2 regions of the Glutamicibacter sp. 363 genome follow, and region 2 is predicted to be linked to the other one. Evidence: riboswitches for the same ligand, from Rfam matches in the RefSeq annotation. Region 2 holds a riboswitch; the other holds the start of a gene.
The links. A riboswitch is a leader RNA that binds a small molecule or an ion and turns the genes downstream of it on or off. The one in region 2 is predicted to bind S-adenosylmethionine.

Region 1 (9,457 bases), on a different contig from region 2:
GTCCAAATCCAACCCGCCCAAATCCACGCCGATGCCGCCACCGATGTGAGCGATGATCGCATGCGGATCAAGGTACTGGTCGTATTCGGTTTCCAGCGCTTTGGCCTCCGCCTCGGTGGAACCGACCACGAAGGAAAGACCTGCAAAGACCTTGAGATCCTCGCGGCTTCGGCCCGCGGCGTTGAGGTTCTGCGTCAACGAGGCGACCTTTTTGGCCACATACGCCGGATGCGGGGCGAAGAGGAACGTCGCCTCCGCATGGGTGGCTGCGAACTGGCTTCCACGAGGCGATGATCCCGCTTGGAAGAGGAATGGTGTGCGCTGGGCGCTGGGAATCGCCTGATGCGGGCCATCGATCGAATAGATCTCGCCGCGGTGATTGATCTTGTTAATGCGCGCCGGATCGGCGTAAATCCCGGATTCCTTGTCGGCTTTCAGCGCATCGTCTTCCCATGAGCCTTCCCAGAGCTTGTAGGCGGCATCGACGTATTCCTCGGCCCACCCATAACGGTCGTCGTGGGCCATGAGGTTCTTCGCGCCGAAATTGCGGTGCGAGTTCTCCAGCACGCTGGTCACGATATTCCATGCCACGCGTCCTTGGGAGAGATGGTCCAGCGTGGAGATCTGGCGTGCGAATTGGAATGGGTGGGACTGGACGACCGAACTGGTCATAGCCAGCCCGATCTCCTTGGTGCTGGCGGCTAGCGCCGAAAGCAGCACCAGCGGGTCGTGGCTCGGGATTTGCATTCCCTTGCGTGCCAGGGAGGCCCAACCGCCCTCGTGATCTGCGTACAGTCCGGCCACGTCGGCGAAGAACAGGTTGTCGAATTTCGCAACTTCGAGCTTCTTGGCCAGATCCACCCAAAGTCCCAGCTCATGGAACCGGTCCTGCTGCGCTTCCGGATGACGCCACATTCCGCCGAGGATATGGCTAGAAGTATTCATCAGGAATGCCGAGAGGATGAAGCGTGGCCGTGTTTCGAAGGTACCCATTTTACTTTGCTCCCTTGGCTTCGCCGATTGAGTTCAGGCCGGTCGGAATCGTGCCATTGATGAAGTAGTCGCCTACCGAGCGGGCCTTGAATGCCACTGGATTGTGCGTGGCGACGGTGCGTGCGTTGCGCCAGTAGCGGTCCAGCGACTTGCTGGTGGACACCGCCGAGGCGCCGGTGACGTCGAATAGCTCGCTCGTCGCATCAAGCACCAGCTTGGGCGTGACGACGTGTGCCTGCTGCACCGCGATCTCCGCGCGCAGGAAGGCGGCTTCGTCATCCAGGTTCAGCGCCGGGTCGTGGGCGGCATCCAGTTCGCGGGCCGCGGTGACCACAATAGCTTCCGCGGCGTATACGTTCGCCGCAAGCCGGCCCACCAGTTCCTGAATCTGCGGATCGTTGCGGAACAATTCTCCGGAGCCGGTGTTGAAGGTCCGGGTGCGAGTTTCCACGATGCGGGCGGCCTCGTCGCGGGCTGCCTTGCCGATGCCGACGAGTACCGCGAGCAGGCAAAGCTGGAAGAACGCGGGCTCCAGCGTGGAGGCGACCTTGCGTTGCAGGATATTTGCCTCATCAACGGGAACATCGGTGAAAATGCCGGTTCCGGTACCGGTCAGCGGCTGGCCGAAGCCATCCCAATCGTCAAGGATCTCCACCCCTTCGCCGTGGCGGTCAACGATCGCGTACTGGCGCCCTTCGACTCCGTCGGTGGAGGCCATCACGACCACCCAATCGGCGAAGATCGAGCCGGTGGTGTAGTACTTTTCGCCGTTGAGCACCCAGCCTCCAGCTCTCTGGCTCAAACGGGTGTTGGTGGTTCCCAGCGCATTGCCGCCTCGTTCGGTGGCCGCATTGCCGAAGATCTGGCCGGCGAGCACGCGGGGGAACCAGCGGTCCTGGAATTCTTGGGGCTGCAGCGCGATGGTTTCGACAAAGGAAAAGTGGCTGCGCAGCAGGTGGGCGACGTTCGAATCCGCGGAGGCCAATTCGATCAGCAGCCGGAAAAGGTGCTCGTGGCTGACCGGTTCCCCGCCGTGGCTGCGCGGCACACGCAACGTGGTGAAGCCGGCGTCCTTGAGCCACTGCACCTGCTCGAAGGGCAGGATCCGCTGCTGCTCGCGCTGCGTAGCGCCTTCGCCCACGCGGGCGAAGACCGGAGCGAAACGCTCAGCCAGGCGCTGGTAGGTGGCTTCGGGGCTCAGGGTTTGGCTGAGGTCAATGCTCATGTGCTTCTCATTCCTTTTCACTGGAAATCTGTCTGGGATGATTCTGCCGTTCAGGCGCTGCGCAGGTGCTCGAATTCGCGCAGCACCGCGCCGGGGTTCGCCGCGAGCAGGGTGCGCGTGTATTCATGGCGGGGGTTGGAGAACACCTGCTCGACGGTTCCGGTTTCCACCAGTTCGCCGCGGCGCATCACGCCCACCCGGTGGCTGATCCGTTCGACCACGTGCAGGTCATGGGAGATGAACAGGTAGGTCAATTGCTGTTCGGTCTGGAGCCGATCGAGCAAGTTGAGGATTTGTTCCTGGGTGAGCACATCGAGCGCGCTCAATGCTTCGTCGAGGACCAGGATCTTCGCGCCGCTGGCCAGGGCGCGGGCGATGGCCACGCGTTGGCGCTGGCCCCCGGAAAGTTCCGGCGAGCGCTTGCCGGCCAGTTCCGGGGCGAGATTCACCTGCGCCATCAGCTCGCTCGTGCGTGCTTCGCGCCAGGCGGCATCGCCAAGCTTGTAGTTGCGCATCGGCTCTTGGATGACCGAACGGACCGATTGGCGGGGGTCCAGAGCCGAGTCGGGGTTCTGGTAAACCAGTTGCGCCTCGCGCCACAACGCATAGCGCTGCTTGCCGCCGATTGAGCTGATGTCCTGGCCGTTCACCTCGACGCTGCCCTGGCTTGCGCCAAGCAGCCCCATGATGATTTTGGCAGTCGTCGACTTTCCTGATCCCGACTCTCCAACCAGCGAGAAGGTTGTGCCGCGAGCCACCTCGAAGCTGACCTGCTGGACCGCCTGATGTGCCTTGGAGCCCTGGCCGAACTCCTTGCCGAGGTCCGTCACGCGAATCGCCACGTCGCTGATTTCGGCCGTGTCTCGGCGCTGGTTGGTGGCGTACGCCTGATCGAGCAGGGCCTTGGTGTAGTCATTGGTGCTGCTGGCAATCAGCTCGCGGACCGAACGGTCTTCGAGCACCTCGCCACCGTTCATCACCAGCACCCGGTCGGCAATGTCGGTAGCTACGGCGAGGTCGTGGGTGACGAACAGGACGGTGGTCCCCTTCTGCCGGGCCAGGGACACGAAGACTTCAAGCACCGTGCGCTGCACGGTGACATCCAGTGCGCTGGTTGGCTCGTCGGCGATCAGCAGCTGCGGATTCAGCGCGAAGGCGATGGCGATCAGCACGCGTTGCTTCAGCCCGCCGGATAGCTCGTGCGGGTACTGGCTCAGGCGTTGCTCCGCCCGGTCGATCCCGACGCTGCCGAGCAGTTCGATGGCTTTTTCACGCCACCGGTTCTTGGGCACCGAACGGGTCGGGTGCAGGCGGAACACCTCGATGAGCTGCGAGCCGATGGTCTTCACCGGGTCAAGCGAGGCGCCCGGGTCCTGCGGGACCAGCCCGATACCGGCGCCCCGGATATCGCGCCATTGACGCAAGCTCAGCGCGGTGACTTCGGTGCCGCCAAAGCGGATGCTGCCGGTGGTGCTGGCGTCCTGGGGAAGCAGCCCGATCAGCGCCTTGGTCAGCGTCGATTTCCCCGAACCCGATTCGCCAACGATTGCCACGATCTGCCCGGCCGGGATTTCGAGGTTGATCCCCTGCGCGGCGAGGGTGCCTTGGGCGTACCGCACCGAAAGATCCTCGATGCGCACGACCGGGTTGGTGCCGGTGTTCTTGGTAGTCATAATCTGATCCCTTCACAAATTTGGGTACCCGGTGCCGGTTAGAAGCGGAATGCCTTGTTGATTGCGCGGCCGAGCACGGCGGTGAGCATCACTGCCGCGACGATCACCAGCCCCGGCAGGGTGGTCAGCCACCAGGCGACGGTGAGGTATTGGCGGCCTTCGGAGATCAGCAGCCCCCATTCGGGTGTTGGCGGCGGCGAGCCGAACCCCAGGAAACCAAGCCCGGAGATCGCCAGGATCGCCGCCCCCAGGTCGACCGCCAAGAGGGCGAGCACCGGGCCGATCACATGCGGGATGATATGGCGGCGCAGCACGGTGAGGTAGCCGCCACCGCTCATCAGCGCCGCCTGCACGAAGTCGCGCGAACGTACGCGCAGCACCTCGGTGCGGACAAGCCGTGCGAAGGCCGCGATCGAGGCGATGCCCACGCCGAGCCCCAGCGAGAATGGACCGGGTTCGGTCGCGGTGACCAGGATCAGCGCGATCAGGAAGGCCGGCACCGCCAGCACCACGTCGACGAACCGCATCGCGACCGAGTCGGCGAAACGGCCGGCGGTGGCGGCGAGCAGACCCAGCAGGCTGCCCACCACGCTGCCGATCAGGCAGGCCAGCCCGGCGGTCAGCAGCGTCTGGCTGGTGCCGTGGACCACCCGGGCATAGACGTCGCGCCCCAGGTGGTCGGTTCCGAAGGGATGAGCCAGCGACGGTTCCGCGAGCTTCTGCTGCGGCACCCCGGTGAGCGGGTCCTGTCCGGTGAACAGCCCCGGCAATACCGCCCAGGCGAGCAGGAGCGCCAGCGGGAGGAGCACCCACCAGTTCCGCAACCAGCCAAGCAGCGTGGTTCTGGGCGTGGCGCCATGCTCCGGTTGGAGCGCGCTGCCAGGGGCCAGCTCCACGGCCGGGTTGCCTCGTTCGGTCAAAAGACTCATGATCGGTTCCTTTCCCTAGGCCGCCAGCGCGCGAGGCGAACCGGCGTGGGAGGTGATGATGCGTGGATCAAGCTTCGGGTGGATCAGGTCGACGAGCAGATTTACCGCGGTGAAGGCGGCGGCGGTGAGCAGCACCAGTCCCTGCACCAGCGGGATGTCCTGCACCGTGACCGCCTGCAGTACCAGCTGGCCCAGGCCGGCGCGGGCAAAAACCGTCTCGGTGATGACGGAACCGGCGAGCAGCGTGCCGATGGTGATCCCGGCAATGGATAGCGCCGCCGGTGCGGCGTTTTTCAGCGTGTGCCGGTAGAAGATCCACGCCTCGCTGGCGCCCTTGGCCCGCAAGACGTCGACGAAGGGCTGGGTGTTCACCTCGTGCACGCTCTTGATCAGCACCTGGGTGATGGGTGCGCTGAGGTGGATGGCCAGAACGAGGATCGGCACCGCCAGCGAGAGGAACGAGCCGTCCGGGAACAGCGACATCACCCCGAGCTGCACCGCGAGCACCTGAAGCAGCACCAGTCCGAGCCAGAACACCGGGATGGAAATCATCAGCGGTGGCAGATTCAGCAGGGCGTTGCGGACCCGGGTGCGGCGCGACAGGCTGGCGGCGGCGGTCAGCGCGACCGCCAGCACCAGCGCCAGGGCAAAGGCGCTCCCGGCGAGCACCAGTGTGGAGCCGATGACCTCGCCGATACGGGTGGACACCGCCGAGCCGGAGGACAGGGAATAGCCCAGATCCCCGGTCAGCAGCGCACCGAGCTGGGTGAAGTACTGCACGATCAGCGGCTGGTCATAGCCGTAGTAGGCCTTCATCTGCGCGATCGTTGCCGGATCCGCGGACGAGTCGGCGGAGAGGAAGATCGTGACCGGGTCGTTCGGCAGGGCCTGCACCGCGAGGAAGACCGCGGTGTAGGCCAGCAGGATCACCAGCAGTGCCTGACCGATGCGTTGAGCGATGTATCCACCCATGATGAGTTCCTTTAGCCGTTGCTCTTCCAGGCGCCCTGGAAGATTGGTGCGGTGCCGGAGGTGAAGTCGATGTGCGCGTCCTTGTTGGCGCCGTACACCTGCACTTCGTCCCACAACACGAGGGTCAGTGCCTTGTCCAGTACCAGCGCGCGCTGCTCCTCGCCGACGAGCTTCAGATGCTCTTCTTCGGTGGTCGCCGCCTGCTCGCGGGTGAACAATTCGTTCAGTTCCTTGTCGGCGTTCAACGTCTGGTTATTTGTCGCCGGCGCGTAGACCGGCCCCAGGCCGCCGTAGGCGAACTGGCGGGTTCCGAAGAATTCGATCTGGTCATCGACCATGGCGTTGGTCAAAAATGAATTGTCCGCAGCACGGTTGACCAGCTGCACTCCGATCTCCCGCCATTGCTGTTCGATCAGCTCGAAGGCTGGCTTGATGACCACGGAGTTATTCGAGCTGGCCACCGTGATTTCAAGCTTCTTGCCGTCCTTCTCACGGATCCCGTCCGCGCCAACGCTCCAGCCGGCTTCTTCAAGCAAGGCCTTGGACTTCTCCGGGTCATAGCCGAGCTCGGCAGACAGGTCCACGAAGCCCGGTGCCTGGTGGTTGAGGATCGAACCTGCGAGCACGTAGCTGTCCGAGAGGACCGTGTCCTTCAGCGCCTGGCGGTCGATTCCCGCCTGCAACGCCTGGCGCACCTTGGTCTCGGCCAGCTTGCCCGAACCGATTCGAATCGCGGCATGGTTGGTCGTCAGGTCCACGCCCTGGGCGGCGAAGATCTGCCCGCCTCCGGCGCTGAGCACCTCTTCGTCAACGGGCTGCAGTCCGCGGACCAAATCGACCTGGCCGGACTGCGCCGCGCCGGCCCGGTGGGCAACTTCTGGCAGGTACTTGACGACCAGCTTTTCAAGGTACGCGTCGCCCTGGTTTGCTGCGGTTTCCGGGGCCCAGGCGTAGTCATCGCGGCTGGTGAAGACGACCTCTTCATCTGGCTTTTCGGATTCGAAGACGAACGGTCCGGAACCGACGATCTGCGATATTGCGGTTTGCCCTGCATTGTCCAGTTCCAGGGTGCCCGGGGATACCAGCCCGGCGGTCACCGAGGAGGTGGAGCGCAGGAAATTCGCATCCGGGCGTTTCAAGGTCACCTTGACCTGGTCCTCGCCGACGACCGCGGAGCCCTTGTAGGCTGAAAAGTCGACGTTCGGTTGAATCTGCGCGGATTTCACGCCTAAGCCCAGCGCGTCCAGATTTTCCTTGACTGCTTCGGCATCCAGGGCCGTGCCGTCCGAGAAGGTGACGCCATCACGAATGGTGAAGGTGAATTCGGTCTGTGCCTCATTGGCGGTGAACTCGGAGGCGATCCAGCCTACGAGCTTGCCGGACTCGGTATCAAAATAGGTCAACCGGTCCAGCACCGAGTTCAGCACATTCGCCTTCTCGTAGAAGCGAGCGGCCTGGGTCTGCCAGTTGTTGATCGGGGTTACCTCGGCAAAGGTGAAGGTTCCGCCCGCTACCGGCGTGCCTGCTTCCGCGGAAGCTGCCGGCTCGGAGCTCCCCCCGGTGGATGCGCTGTTGCCGCCGCAGGCGGTCAGCGAAAGACCTAGAACTGCGAGTAGTGCCGCGGCCTTCAGGCTCAGTGGTGTGTTGCGCATTTTCTGGTGTTCCTCTCGGTAAGTTCCCGAGGATTACGCCGAAATCCCGATCCTGCCGCGGTATTGCGGGGCGGGAAGAAGGCAGACTTCTCCCCTGTGCGGACCGTTGCGAAATCTAGCAATCTCCATCGGTCCTGGCCTTAGCACCGCTCCCTGCCGGGATGGTTGCTGCAACGTCAACGAGCCAGGTCTCTCGGTCGCTCTGGATGGTTATCATTCGGTGTCTTTGCCGAACAATTTAAGTCTGCGCGCGCAGGTGCGGTGTGACCAACCATGACGTTATATGCGCGTCACGAAGTCATCCCAATACACACTTTGGGACTAATACAAGCCCTGAAGCCGGTCACTAATCGTCATAAGTCAGTTCGTGACGCTGCTGAAAAGATTTCCTTGACAGCAGTATCCCCGGCCCCGCGTGATCAAGGGTGGATTTGCTCGCTCGCCAACGAAACATTCGGGATAAAAGCGAACGGCCAGCCCGAACCTCTCTGGTTCAGGCTGGCCGTTCGCATAGTTCCAGTGAGCGGCCCTACTCGGCGGATACCGGAGTCAGCACTCCTTGGACCAACGGATCCTCGGTGTTCTTCAGGTATTCCTGCAGTCTTGGATCGGAGAACACCTCGATTAGCTTGGCTGCATCGGCAGTTTTGGAGAACTCGGTGCCGAAGATCAGCTTGGAGGCGAAGGTTCTAGGCGGTTCCGGGAACAGGATTCCCTTGTCGCGGCCGACCTTTCCGGCATCGAACTGCGACACGTATCCGATGGCTGCATCCACATCGTCTAGCATGCGCGGCATGGCGAGGAGGTCTGCTTCCTTCAGCTCGAAGCCGCGCGGGTTGTCAACCACGTCGGCCATCTTCGCGGTACGCGGCTCGATGCCGGGATTCAGGCCGAGCAGTCCCTCGCGCTCCAGGAGCCAGAGCGCTTGCCCCTGGTTGGCGACGTCGTTAGGCAGGAGCAGCGTCGACCCCTCGGGGAGAACCTCGACCGATTCGTAGCGGGTGGAATACAGACCGAAGCCCCATTGGTACAGTTCAACGGTTGGCGTCAATTCCACGCCGGCGGCTTCTGCCGATTGCCGCATGTACCACTCATGTTCAAAGATGGTCGCGTCGAACTGCCCTTCGGCCACGGCGCGGTTCGCCTGGATTGGATCCTGAAGCCCAATGGGTTCTATCTCGATTCCATAATCCGGCGCGATGGTCTCGGCCACGAATTTCAGGATCTTCTCTTCCCCGGCCATTGCCGGTTCAAAATGGACCTTGAAATTCGTTTTGCCGGGCTCGGTGGACGCGAGCGCTGGAGCGGACTTTTGCTGAACCAGCAACGCGCCAAGGACGAGCGCCACAATGGTCGCGCATGCCGCGATGGTCCAAGGCAGTTTCGCGGTGTTTTTACGCAGAGTGAAGCCATGGTCATGGCCTTTGGGTGAAGTCGTCATGTTCTTCTCGTTTGTTCTAGGGCGCTTAGGGGCGGGCCAGCGCGCGGGCGATGCGATCGCCGAGGAATTGGACTGCTTGCACGGTCAGAATGAGCGCAAGGATCGTGGCAAGCATGACATTCATGTCGAACCGCTGATAGCCGTAGGTGACCGCCAGATAGCCGATGCCGCCGGCCCCGATGGTTCCCGCGATGGCCGAATACTCGACCATCGAGATGGTGTTCAGCGTGACGGCGGAGGCCAGGGCGGGCAGCGCCTCACGGATCTGGGTTGCCCCGATGATTTGCAGCGGCGATCCACCGGTCACCAGCCCGACGGCCAGGTTCTCCTTAGGCAGATCATTGAGCGCGTTCTGCACGAGCCGCGCGAAGAAGGGAATGCCCGCAATGGTCATCGGCACCACTGCTGCCCAAATGCCGATGGTGGTTCCGGTCACCCATTTGGTGAATGGAATAATCGCCGCCATCAAGACCAGGAACGGCAATGAGCGTCCCATGTTGACGAACCAGCTCAGTGCCGCATGGCTCTTGTCGTGCGGAAAGAGACCCTGCCGGTCGGTGTTGAACAGCGCC
Region 2 (9,457 bases):
TTTGCCAACGGAGCAACCTGTGAATGAGAGGGCAAGTGCAACGATTGTTGCGAAAATTAGAGTGCTTTTTGATCTCAAGATTAATTCCTTGTTAGGCAGCAACTACTCGGAACTGGATTCCCGTAGGAGAAATTGCAGTCCCTGATCCGCTCGAAGTTTTGAATCCCGCAGTGTACTGCCGCCATTTGAAGATGTAGAAAGTGCTTTGTGGGCGAGCAACATACATTTGACGTGAGTTCATTTTAGACGACGCGGAAGACAAAATTGTAGTTAGCGAGCTTTGGACCGTGAAGTTCGTATTTGCGTTGAATGCTTTGATGCCCACACCTCCACCTGCAGACAAGCTAGCTGAGGCGGTGACTGAACGCGACAAATTGCCTTTCCCGCCTTTTCCTCCGATGCCACAGGACGACTCACTCGCACTCTTTTTGTTCAGCTTGCTGGTGGTCTCAACTTCAGGTTGTCGCAGGTTAGTCATGAGGCTCCTCAGCACGCGCACAGTCAGATCAGCCTATGATCGAAAATGTGAACGCTGAACAAATTGAGCAGACAGCAACCCGCAAAACTCTCAGGTTTGAGATCATCTTGGTTCTAGCCCTGTCTTTGGGGCAGAGCGCGGTGTATTCACTGATTAGTTTCGCCGACAAGGTGAGCCGTGCGCCGTTGCGCGACCAGACCACGTCGATGAATAATCCGTTAAACACGCGCGAATACTTCGACCTGTCCTATCAGTTGCTGGATATTTTCTTCGCACTGATCCCGGTTCTTCTCGCACTGTATTTGATGCACCGCACCCTGGACCGAAGCGTGAAGGATGTAGGGTTCGACTTCCGCCGTCCGGGTAAAGATCTGTTACTTGGGGCCGGATTGTTTCTTGCCATGGGCCTTGGAACCCTGGGCGTATATGCCGCAGGCCGTGCCTTGGGAGTAACCACCGCGTTGTCCACGGCTAATCTTGGTGACTATTGGTGGAGCGTGCCGGTGCTGCTGCTTTCTGCCGTACGCCACGCGGTGCTTGAAGAAGTGATCATGCTCGGTTTCCTGTTTACCTACGGTAAGAAGCTGAACCTGGGACCGTGGACGCTGATTCTCGGATCTGCGCTGATCCGCGGTAGCTACCACCTCTACCAAGGCGTCGGCCCGATGCTGGGAAACATAGCCATGGGTGTGATTTTCGGTTGGATTTACCAGAAATATGGGCGAGTGATGCCGTTGGTGATCGCGCACTTCTTGTTGGACGCAGTGGGATTTGTCGGGTTCATGCTCTTCGGCCCCGCTATCGGTATCGGAGGCTAACCCCACAACGGCAAGCATTGCGCAATGGCAATAAACGACGTTTTCAACGGTACGTTTTACTTATGCAAATCAGTGAACTCAAACTGACCGAAATAGGCGAAGCAACAGCCCTGTGGCGGAGCGTCGAGCTTACGCGGCCATGGAATGATCCGGAGGCAGATGCACGTAAAACACTGGAGAATCAGAGCTCTACGATTCTTGCGGGACCTCATGAGCAAAGACTGGTAGCTACAGCCATGGTTGGGTTCGACGGACACCGAGGCTGGCTATATTACGTGGCGGTCCAACCCGGCATGCAGGGCCAGGGGTTTGGACAGGAGATTATGGGGGCAGCGTCGCGTTGGCTTGCTGAACAAGGGGTGCCCAAAGTACAGCTCATGGTGCGTACCGAGAACACTGATGTGATCGGATTTTACGAGCGGCTAGGCTACGAAGCTCAAGAAGTGGTGGTCCTAGGCAAAAGGCTTGGATAGTTGGAACGACAAAGGGTAGGCGAGGACGTTGCCGTCCGCACCTACCCTTTATTTCGACGTTCTTTGTTATAGCGTGACCAAACCATTGTCGGTTTCAAAGGTGACCGACAAGATGCCCGGAGTGCCGTTGGGTGCTTCGTATTCCATGCTCACCGCGCCAAGATTGACGTTCTCTGGCTGGCCTAGCCAGTCTAGGACGCGGTCGCGGGAACCAGCGATAGTGATGCTTTGAATCGCACCTACAGGCTCTAGAGCCTTCGAAGGGTGCAGATCCTCCGTTCCTGCGTCCCAGCGAAGCAAATACGGAACCTGCGGATCAGCGATGAGCCCCTTGATTCCAACTTGCTGCCAGGTGAGTTCGCGGCCGTCTGGGAACTTGCGGTTTCCCGGAACAGATTTACGTCCCAGCCGCTCTTCGGCGCTGGAGAGGTCTTCAACGGAAACGCACCATCCCATCCAGCCGCCGCCAAGCTCGGAGCGGGCTCGTACTGCCTGCCCAAACGGTGCTTTGTCGCTGGAAGGGTGGTTTAGAACTTCAACAACTTCTAGGTACTGGTTGTGCTTGAGCGGGAAAATTACATTCCGCGTTCCAAAACGCGGATGTACGCCCCCCTTGACGAATTCCAGGCCCAAAGCCTTGGAGATTCTTTCGGCGGTTGGCATGAGCCCATCGGGGCCACATGCGTAACTAACGTGATCTAGCCTCATCATGTGCCCCATCATGTCACTATGTGATCTCAGTCTCGACTTAGGCGACCCTAAGTGGTAATGGTGGGATCGAACAGTCTGCATAAATTTCTTCATTAAAGATCTATATGACCGATTGAGTCACGTTAAGCTATCTCATATTGCCAAATTCTTCGGCTATCGGGCAGACTTGAGTCAGGTCATGAGTCCCAGTAACAAGCCCCGGCTTACTGGGCGGCAACCCTCCGCCGCGGTGGGGTGCCCCGGGTGAAGACCTGGCCCTCGACGCACCAAGCGTTGAGGACAAGCGCGGGTTACCCCCTTCGAAAGCTCCTCGACGAGGAATTTGCCGTCGGTGTGTTTTTGAGTGGTGTACCCCCATAGTCGACAAACAATATGGAGGAAACCATGAGTAACAACTGGTCTTTTGAAACACGTCAGATCCATTCCGGGCAGCAACCAGATCCGGTCACCGGTGCGCGTGCCCTGCCGATTTTCCAAACCACGTCTTTTGTTTTCCCGAACGCCGAGAGCGCCGCGGCTCGCTTCGCACTGCAGGAGCTGGAGCCGATTTACACCCGTATCGGTAATCCAACGCAGGAAGCGGTCGAAAACCGTATCGCGGATCTTGAAGGCGGCGTCGGCGCACTGCTGGTCGCCTCGGGGCAGGCAGCAACCACCCTCGCAATTCTCAACTTGGCTCAGTCTGGAGACCACTTGGTGGCCAGCCCGAGCCTCTACGGTGGAACGCAGAACCTGCTCAAGCACACGCTGCGCAAGCTCGGTATCGAGGTCACCTTCGTGGCGGATCCAGACAACTTGGATCAGTGGCGTGCAGCGGTGAAGCCAAATACCAAGGCCTTCTTCGGTGAAGTCGTCTCCAACCCGCGCCAAGACATTTTGGACATCGAGGGAGTCTCACAGATTGCCCATGAGGTCGGGGTTCCACTGCTGGTTGATAACACCTTGGCAACCCCATATCTGATCCGCCCCATCGAGTGGGGCGCGGATATCGTCATCCACTCGGCCACCAAGTACCTCGGTGGTCACGGCACCGCCATTGCCGGCGTAATCGTGGACTCGGGCAAATTTGATTTTGCGAAGGATCCGGAACGTTTCCCGGACTTCAACACCCCCGATGAGTCCTACAACGGTTTGGTGTTCGCCCGCGATCTGGGCGTTGATGGCATCCTTGGTGCCAATCTTGCCTACATTCTGAAGGCTCGCGTGCAGTTGCTCCGCGATCTGGGCGCGGCTGTCGCACCGTTTAATGCTTTCCTTATTGCTCAAGGTCTGGAGACTTTGTCTCTGCGTATCGAGCGTCACGTGCAAAACGCGAAGGAAGTAGCCGTCTGGCTTGAAAGCCAGGAGCAGGTTGAAAAGGTCGCTTACGCTGGCCTGCCTTCCTCGCCGTGGTTTGAACGCGGACAGAAGTACTCGGCAAACGGTGTCGGCGCGATTATTGCCTTCGATATTGCTGGTGGACTCGAAGCTGGCAAGGCTTTTGTGGATGCGCTGGAGCTGCATTCACATGTGGCCAACCTCGGTGACGTTCGTTCGCTCGTCATCCACCCGGCGTCGACCACCCACGCGCAATTGACCGAAGACGAACGTCTGGCCGCCGGTGTGCGTCCGGGCCTCGTTCGGTTGAGTGTGGGACTTGAAAACATCAAGGATATTCTCGCTGATCTGCAACTTGGTTTTGCTGCCACTAAGCAGCTCTCTCACCAGGAATTGCAGGAAACCCTTTAGGCATGGCATCCATAGTGACTACCGAAGAAACTCTGCCATCGCAGGAACTTACCGACGGGCAAGACGGCATTTTGCGTCGTGCGTTCGTGGGGGAGTACACCTTCGAAACCGGTGGCTACCTACCGCAGATCGAGTTGGCCTACGAAACATGGGGCCAGCTTAACGCGGAGGGGACCAACGCGGTGCTGGTGAAGCACGCGTTGACCGGTGATGCGCACGTATCGCGCGGAGATTCGCAGACCCCGGGCTGGTGGGAAGATTTTGTCGGCCCCGGGCTAACTGTTGATACCGACAAGTATTTTGTCGTGGCCATCAACATCATCGGTGGTTGCAATGGGTCCACCGGACCTAGTTCGCCAGATGAGCACGGCAACGCCTGGGGTTCACGCTTCCCCTTTATTACCATCAAGGATTCCGTGCGCCTCGAAGCGCGGTTGGCCGACCTGCTCGGGGTGCACTCCTGGCATACGGTCATCGGCGGTTCCATGGGTGGGGCACGAGCCCTTGAATGGGCGGTTGAATTCCCGCAACGCGTAAAGAACGTGGTGGTGATGGCCTCCACGGCGCAAGCCACGGCAGAACAGATCGCTTTTGCGCAGGTGCAGACCGAGGCCATTCGCCTCGATCCCAACTTTGCGCAGGGCGACTACTATGCCAACGGAGTGCGCCCGGATGCCGGATTGGGCCTGGCTCGACGCCTGGCGCATATTACCTATCGTTCGGAGGCTGAGCTTGAAGCGCGGTTTGCGCGTAATGCGCAGACCGGCGAACAGCCGTTTGTTACAACACGCGGCCCACGCGGCCGATACCAGGTGGAAAGCTATCTTGATCACCAGGCGACCAAGCTGGTTCATCGTTTTGACGCGAATAGCTACCTGGTGCTCACCGAGGCTTTGATGAGCCATGACGTGGCGCGCGGTTACGAATCGCTCACGGTTGCGCTGGCTCGACTGGAGAAGGTGAATGTGGTGGTCGCCGCGGTCAACAGCGACCGGTTGTACTTCCCGGCGCAGTCTGAACTGCTCGCCGCCTCGTTGCCGAAGCCTAAGCCGGTGCATTACATCGATTCACCGATTGGACATGACGGTTTCCTGACGGACGCCAAGCAACTTGGACCGGTACTGACCGCCCTAGTCTTTGATGACTAAGGGCTAAAAACTAAGCAGTCATATACATTTGGGACGTGGATTTTCGCACCAGTAATCGGTGCAACAAACCACGTCCCATTTGTTTTGTGTCTTTATTTTTGTCCGGGAGCGCTATCTCCAGCACCCAGCGAGGCATTCGGCGGCTGCACGGCGAAGGGCGTGGGAAGCGGTCTTTTTGCGCTAACTCCATCACCGGAAGACTGGTGGCGAATCCTGCGCAGGATCCACGGACCAAAGTACTCGCGAGCCCATTGCAGGTCTTCAATTCGTGCTTCGCGCCAGCTTCGGGTTGCGTGTTCTAATTGCGCGTCCATGACGCGTTCGTGGGGAACGTTCAGTGCATCGAGCACCATTGCGGAGATCACTTGGTGGCCCGCGGGGGAAAAGTGCAAGCGATCCGGATCCCACATTTGTGTTTGGCGCAGCTCGCTCAATGCCCAGAGATCTCCCACGACTGCGTCATGACGTTGGGCGATGGCACGGACGTTTTCGTTGTAAATTGCGACCTTGCCACGAATCCCACCAAGTACCGGGGTGTCGCGAATGTCCGGGCCGGTCAGTAAAACAATGGTGGCCCCAGTGCCACTTAACTCATTGATGGCGCCATCTAGCTTTTCGGCGATTTTATCCGGGTCGCCGCCGGGCCGGATGACATCATTTCCGCCCGCGCAAATGCTGATCAAATCCGGTTTAAGCGCGATTGCTGGTTCAAGCTGTTCTGCAACTATTTGATTGATTAGCCGTCCGCGGATGGCTAAGTTTGCATAGGCGAAATCCGGAACGGTGGTACTTAATTGCTGGGCGACGCGGTCAGCCCACCCACGATGTCTTCCCGGATTGTGCGGATCGGGGTCACCTATTCCCTCTGTAAAAGAATCTCCGAGCGCAACGTAACGCCGCCATGGATGATGTACTTCTTGGGGTGGGGCTGCCGGGCCGGAGATTGGGTTTTCAGACACTCCTACATTGTTACTCTTGGGTAACTTTATGTCAACGGATGAGAACAATTAATCGCGCAGCGCTTGGCTTCGCGCTTGCGTATATTCTTCGCGAGAAATGATTCCGCGTGTAAGCAGATCGTCTAGCTCGGATAGTTTCTGTTCCGTAGTTTTCTTCGGAGCTAGCATCTGCGAGCGAGCCAACCGGGTGGCGACGTCTGTCTGTAGGGTGAATGGATCAAATCCCGCTTTTCTGGTTGCCTTGTAATTTCGAACTGCGATGTAAATGATGAAGCCCACGAAAAGGATAAAGAGCACGGCAAATATTCCCGTTAGTAACGGAATAGCGCTAAAGGTCGTTTCCACGAAAGTTGAACCACCCAGTGGGTCTTCGTCGATGAAACCGAAATCCTGCAATTCATTAGAATCGATCAGCTGTGTTATATCCATCTCGTCCATGAGTCCCGTAATTCTGCGAGTTGGCCCCTGTCGACCACAAAGATCTATGACCGCTGGTGCTGCGTATTTGAATAATTATCACTAGTCAAACATGTTTATGAACAGAATGTAAGATGATTTTTGAAGTTTACGCTATTGCAACAAAAGACTTGTGACCACTATTGCGGATCAAAGTGCGCAAGATTCTGGTTGACTTGTTGGGTGAACGAAAAAACTTGGAATCCTACAGTTATCTGGTCTCGTCCCGAGGAAGAACGGGCGGGTACACCGTTGCTCGTGCTCTTGCACGGCTACCTATCCAATGAAGAAGACCTCATGGGGTTGGCTCCTATGCTGCCTAAGGAATTCACGATTGTCTCCGTGCGTGCACCTCAAGCACTGGGGCCGGGTTTCACCTGGTTCCCACTGATGCAAGATCTGGATTACTCCTTTAATGAAGTGAAATCAGCAATCACGGATTTGTGGAGTTGGCTAGAGCCAATTAGCAAGCAACATTCCTCGGTGAGCTTGCTTGGGTTCTCTATGGGCATGGCCGTGGCAACTTCGTTGCTGCGTTATCAGCCGGAGGCCATCAAAACCGTCGTGGGACTCTCCGGTTTTGCCGTTCCCGAAGAAGGAACAGGCTTCTTTAACGACGAAAAGCTTCGCCAGCTGCGCAAGCCACTTTTCTGGGGACGCGATCAAGAAGATCCGGTGATTACGGCGGAAAAAGTTGAGTACACCCATGGATGGGCAACCACCGACGTTCATCTCACCAAGGTGCTCTACTCAAATATGTTGCACTCGGTCAATGCGCAGGAGATGGCTCACGTACATGAATTTCTCAGCGCCGTGGTCCTGAAAACCGAGGCCGAGCAAGAAGTTTAATCTTACAAAAACTTGTGGCGGTGTCTCCAATAAAACAAGACACCGCCACAAGCGCAGAATATAAATTGAACTACGCGGTTTCGACAACTACCGATTCGCCGCGTACGGAGATCGTGTCTCCATTGCGCATCTGGGCACCGCGGCGAGTTTCGATCTTGCCGTTAACCAGTACCTGACCGTCTTCGATCAACTGTTTGGCGTGAATTCCGTCTTCGGCTAAGGACGCCAGCTTCAGTAGCTGTCCTAGGCGAATCGATTCGTCACGGATCTGAATGGGGAATACCTCGGAGTTTGCCATGGTTCCATCATCTCGCATCGAGGAGGGACTGTGAATGCTTTTCAGCCACGCACCGGCTTTTGTGGCGGATCAAACACAGTACAGACGGTGCTGAGTCACCCGAGAAGGGTGCGCCCCACGAGATGGACGCGATAGGCTTAAGCGGTATGTGTTTCCTACGGACCGCAACCAGCGGCCTCGTACTTTCTTTTGGAGTTGAAGATGGCGCCACAGTCCAAGCTTGATCAGGTTATTTCCCTCGCGAAACGTCGCGGATTCGTTTTTCAGGCTGGTGAAATTTACGGTGGTTCCCGTTCCGCATGGGATTACGGGCCACTAGGCACCGAGCTGAAAGAAAACATCAAGCGCGAATGGTGGCAGTCCTTTGTGCGTGGGCGCGAAGATATGGTGGGACTGGACTCGTCCATCATCCTGCCTAAGGCAGTATGGGAAGCCTCCGGCCACGTGAAGACCTTCACCGATCCGCTGGTCGAGTGCACCCAGTGCCACAAGCGCCACCGCGAGGATCACCTCATCGAGGCATTCGTTGCGAAGAAGGGCCGTGATCCAAAAGACGGCATGAGCGAAATCGCCTGCCCAGATTGCGGAACCAAAGGCCAGTTCACCGAGCCGCAGCAGTTCTCCGGCCTAATGAAGACCTTCTTGGGTCCGCTGGATACCGAGGCTGGCATGGCGTACATGCGCCCGGAAACCGCCCAGGGCATCTTCGTGAACTTCGCCAACGTGCTCAACGCCAGCCGCAAGAAGCCACCCTTTGGCATCGGCCAGATTGGCAAGGCCTTCCGCAACGAAATTACCCCAGGCAACTTCATCTTCCGCACCCGCGAGTTCGAACAGATGGAAATCGAGTTCTTCACCGCACCAGAAGAAGCCGATGAATGGTTCAAGCACTGGGTGGATGCTTGCTGGGCCTGGTTCCTGGATCTAGGCCTGAACCCAGAAAACCTGCGCCAGTTCGACGTGCCGGAAGACGACCGCGCCCACTATTCGGCTGGCACCATCGACTTCGAATACCGCTTTGGCTTCCAGGGCTCGGAATGGGGCGAGCTCATGGGCGTCGCCAACCGCACCGACTACGACCTGACCAGCCACAAGGATGCTTCGGGTTCCGATCTGTCGTACTTCAACCAGGCCTCCGGCGAACGCTACGTGCCATTCGTGATCGAGCCTTCCTTCGGCCTGACCCGTTCCATGATGGCTTTCCTGGTGGATGCCTACACCGAGGACGAAGCACCGAATACCAAGGGCGGCGTGGACAAGCGCACCGTGCTGAAGCTGGACCCGCGCCTGGCGCCGGTCAAGGCGGCCGTGCTGCCGTTGAGCCGCAACGAATCGCTGTCCCCGAAGGCCAAGGACTTGGCCGCCGAGCTGCGCAAGCGCTGGAATATCGATTTTGACGACGCCGGCGCCATTGGCCGCCGCTACCGCCGCCAGGATGAGATCGGCACCCCGTTCTGCATCACCGTGGACTTCGATACTCTCGATGACCACGCGGTCACCATCCGCGAACGCGACACCATGGCGCAGGAACGCGTGGCC

Region 1: it holds a riboswitch for S-adenosylmethionine, as region 2 does, so the genes downstream of both, ACT3UA_RS15065 (ABC transporter substrate-binding protein) here and ACT3UA_RS09035 (bifunctional o-acetylhomoserine/o-acetylserine sulfhydrylase) in region 2, are expected to answer to the same signal.

Annotation. Positions count from the first base shown of each region.
Region 1 covers NZ_JBQSYR010000026.1:39,055-48,511, reverse strand. The annotation lists gene ACT3UA_RS15090 (NtaA/DmoA family FMN-dependent monooxygenase) at 1-993, opposite strand, end outside; gene ACT3UA_RS15085 (acyl-CoA dehydrogenase family protein) at 995-2,218, opposite strand; gene ACT3UA_RS15080 (ABC transporter ATP-binding protein) at 2,269-3,891, opposite strand; gene ACT3UA_RS15075 (ABC transporter permease) at 3,930-4,820, opposite strand; gene ACT3UA_RS15070 (ABC transporter permease) at 4,836-5,792, opposite strand; gene ACT3UA_RS15065 (ABC transporter substrate-binding protein) at 5,804-7,444, opposite strand; SAM riboswitch class I at 7,567-7,657, opposite strand; gene ACT3UA_RS15060 (MetQ/NlpA family ABC transporter substrate-binding protein) at 7,974-8,885, opposite strand; gene ACT3UA_RS15055 (methionine ABC transporter permease) at 8,911-9,457, opposite strand, start outside.
Region 2 covers NZ_JBQSYR010000012.1:75,966-85,422, forward strand. The annotation lists gene ACT3UA_RS09010 (hypothetical protein) at 1-78, opposite strand, end outside; gene ACT3UA_RS09015 (hypothetical protein) at 92-478, opposite strand; gene ACT3UA_RS09020 (CPBP family intramembrane glutamic endopeptidase) at 514-1,296, shown strand; gene ACT3UA_RS09025 (GNAT family acetyltransferase) at 1,359-1,769, shown strand; gene ACT3UA_RS09030 (VOC family protein) at 1,836-2,480, opposite strand; SAM riboswitch class IV at 2,655-2,772, shown strand; gene ACT3UA_RS09035 (bifunctional o-acetylhomoserine/o-acetylserine sulfhydrylase) at 2,853-4,208, shown strand; gene metX (homoserine O-acetyltransferase MetX) at 4,211-5,356, shown strand; gene ACT3UA_RS09045 (SGNH/GDSL hydrolase family protein) at 5,449-6,315, opposite strand; gene ACT3UA_RS09050 (SHOCT domain-containing protein) at 6,364-6,753, opposite strand; gene ACT3UA_RS09055 (alpha/beta hydrolase) at 6,955-7,620, shown strand; gene ACT3UA_RS09060 (RNA-binding S4 domain-containing protein) at 7,691-7,918, opposite strand; gene ACT3UA_RS09065 (glycine--tRNA ligase) at 8,120-9,457, shown strand, end outside.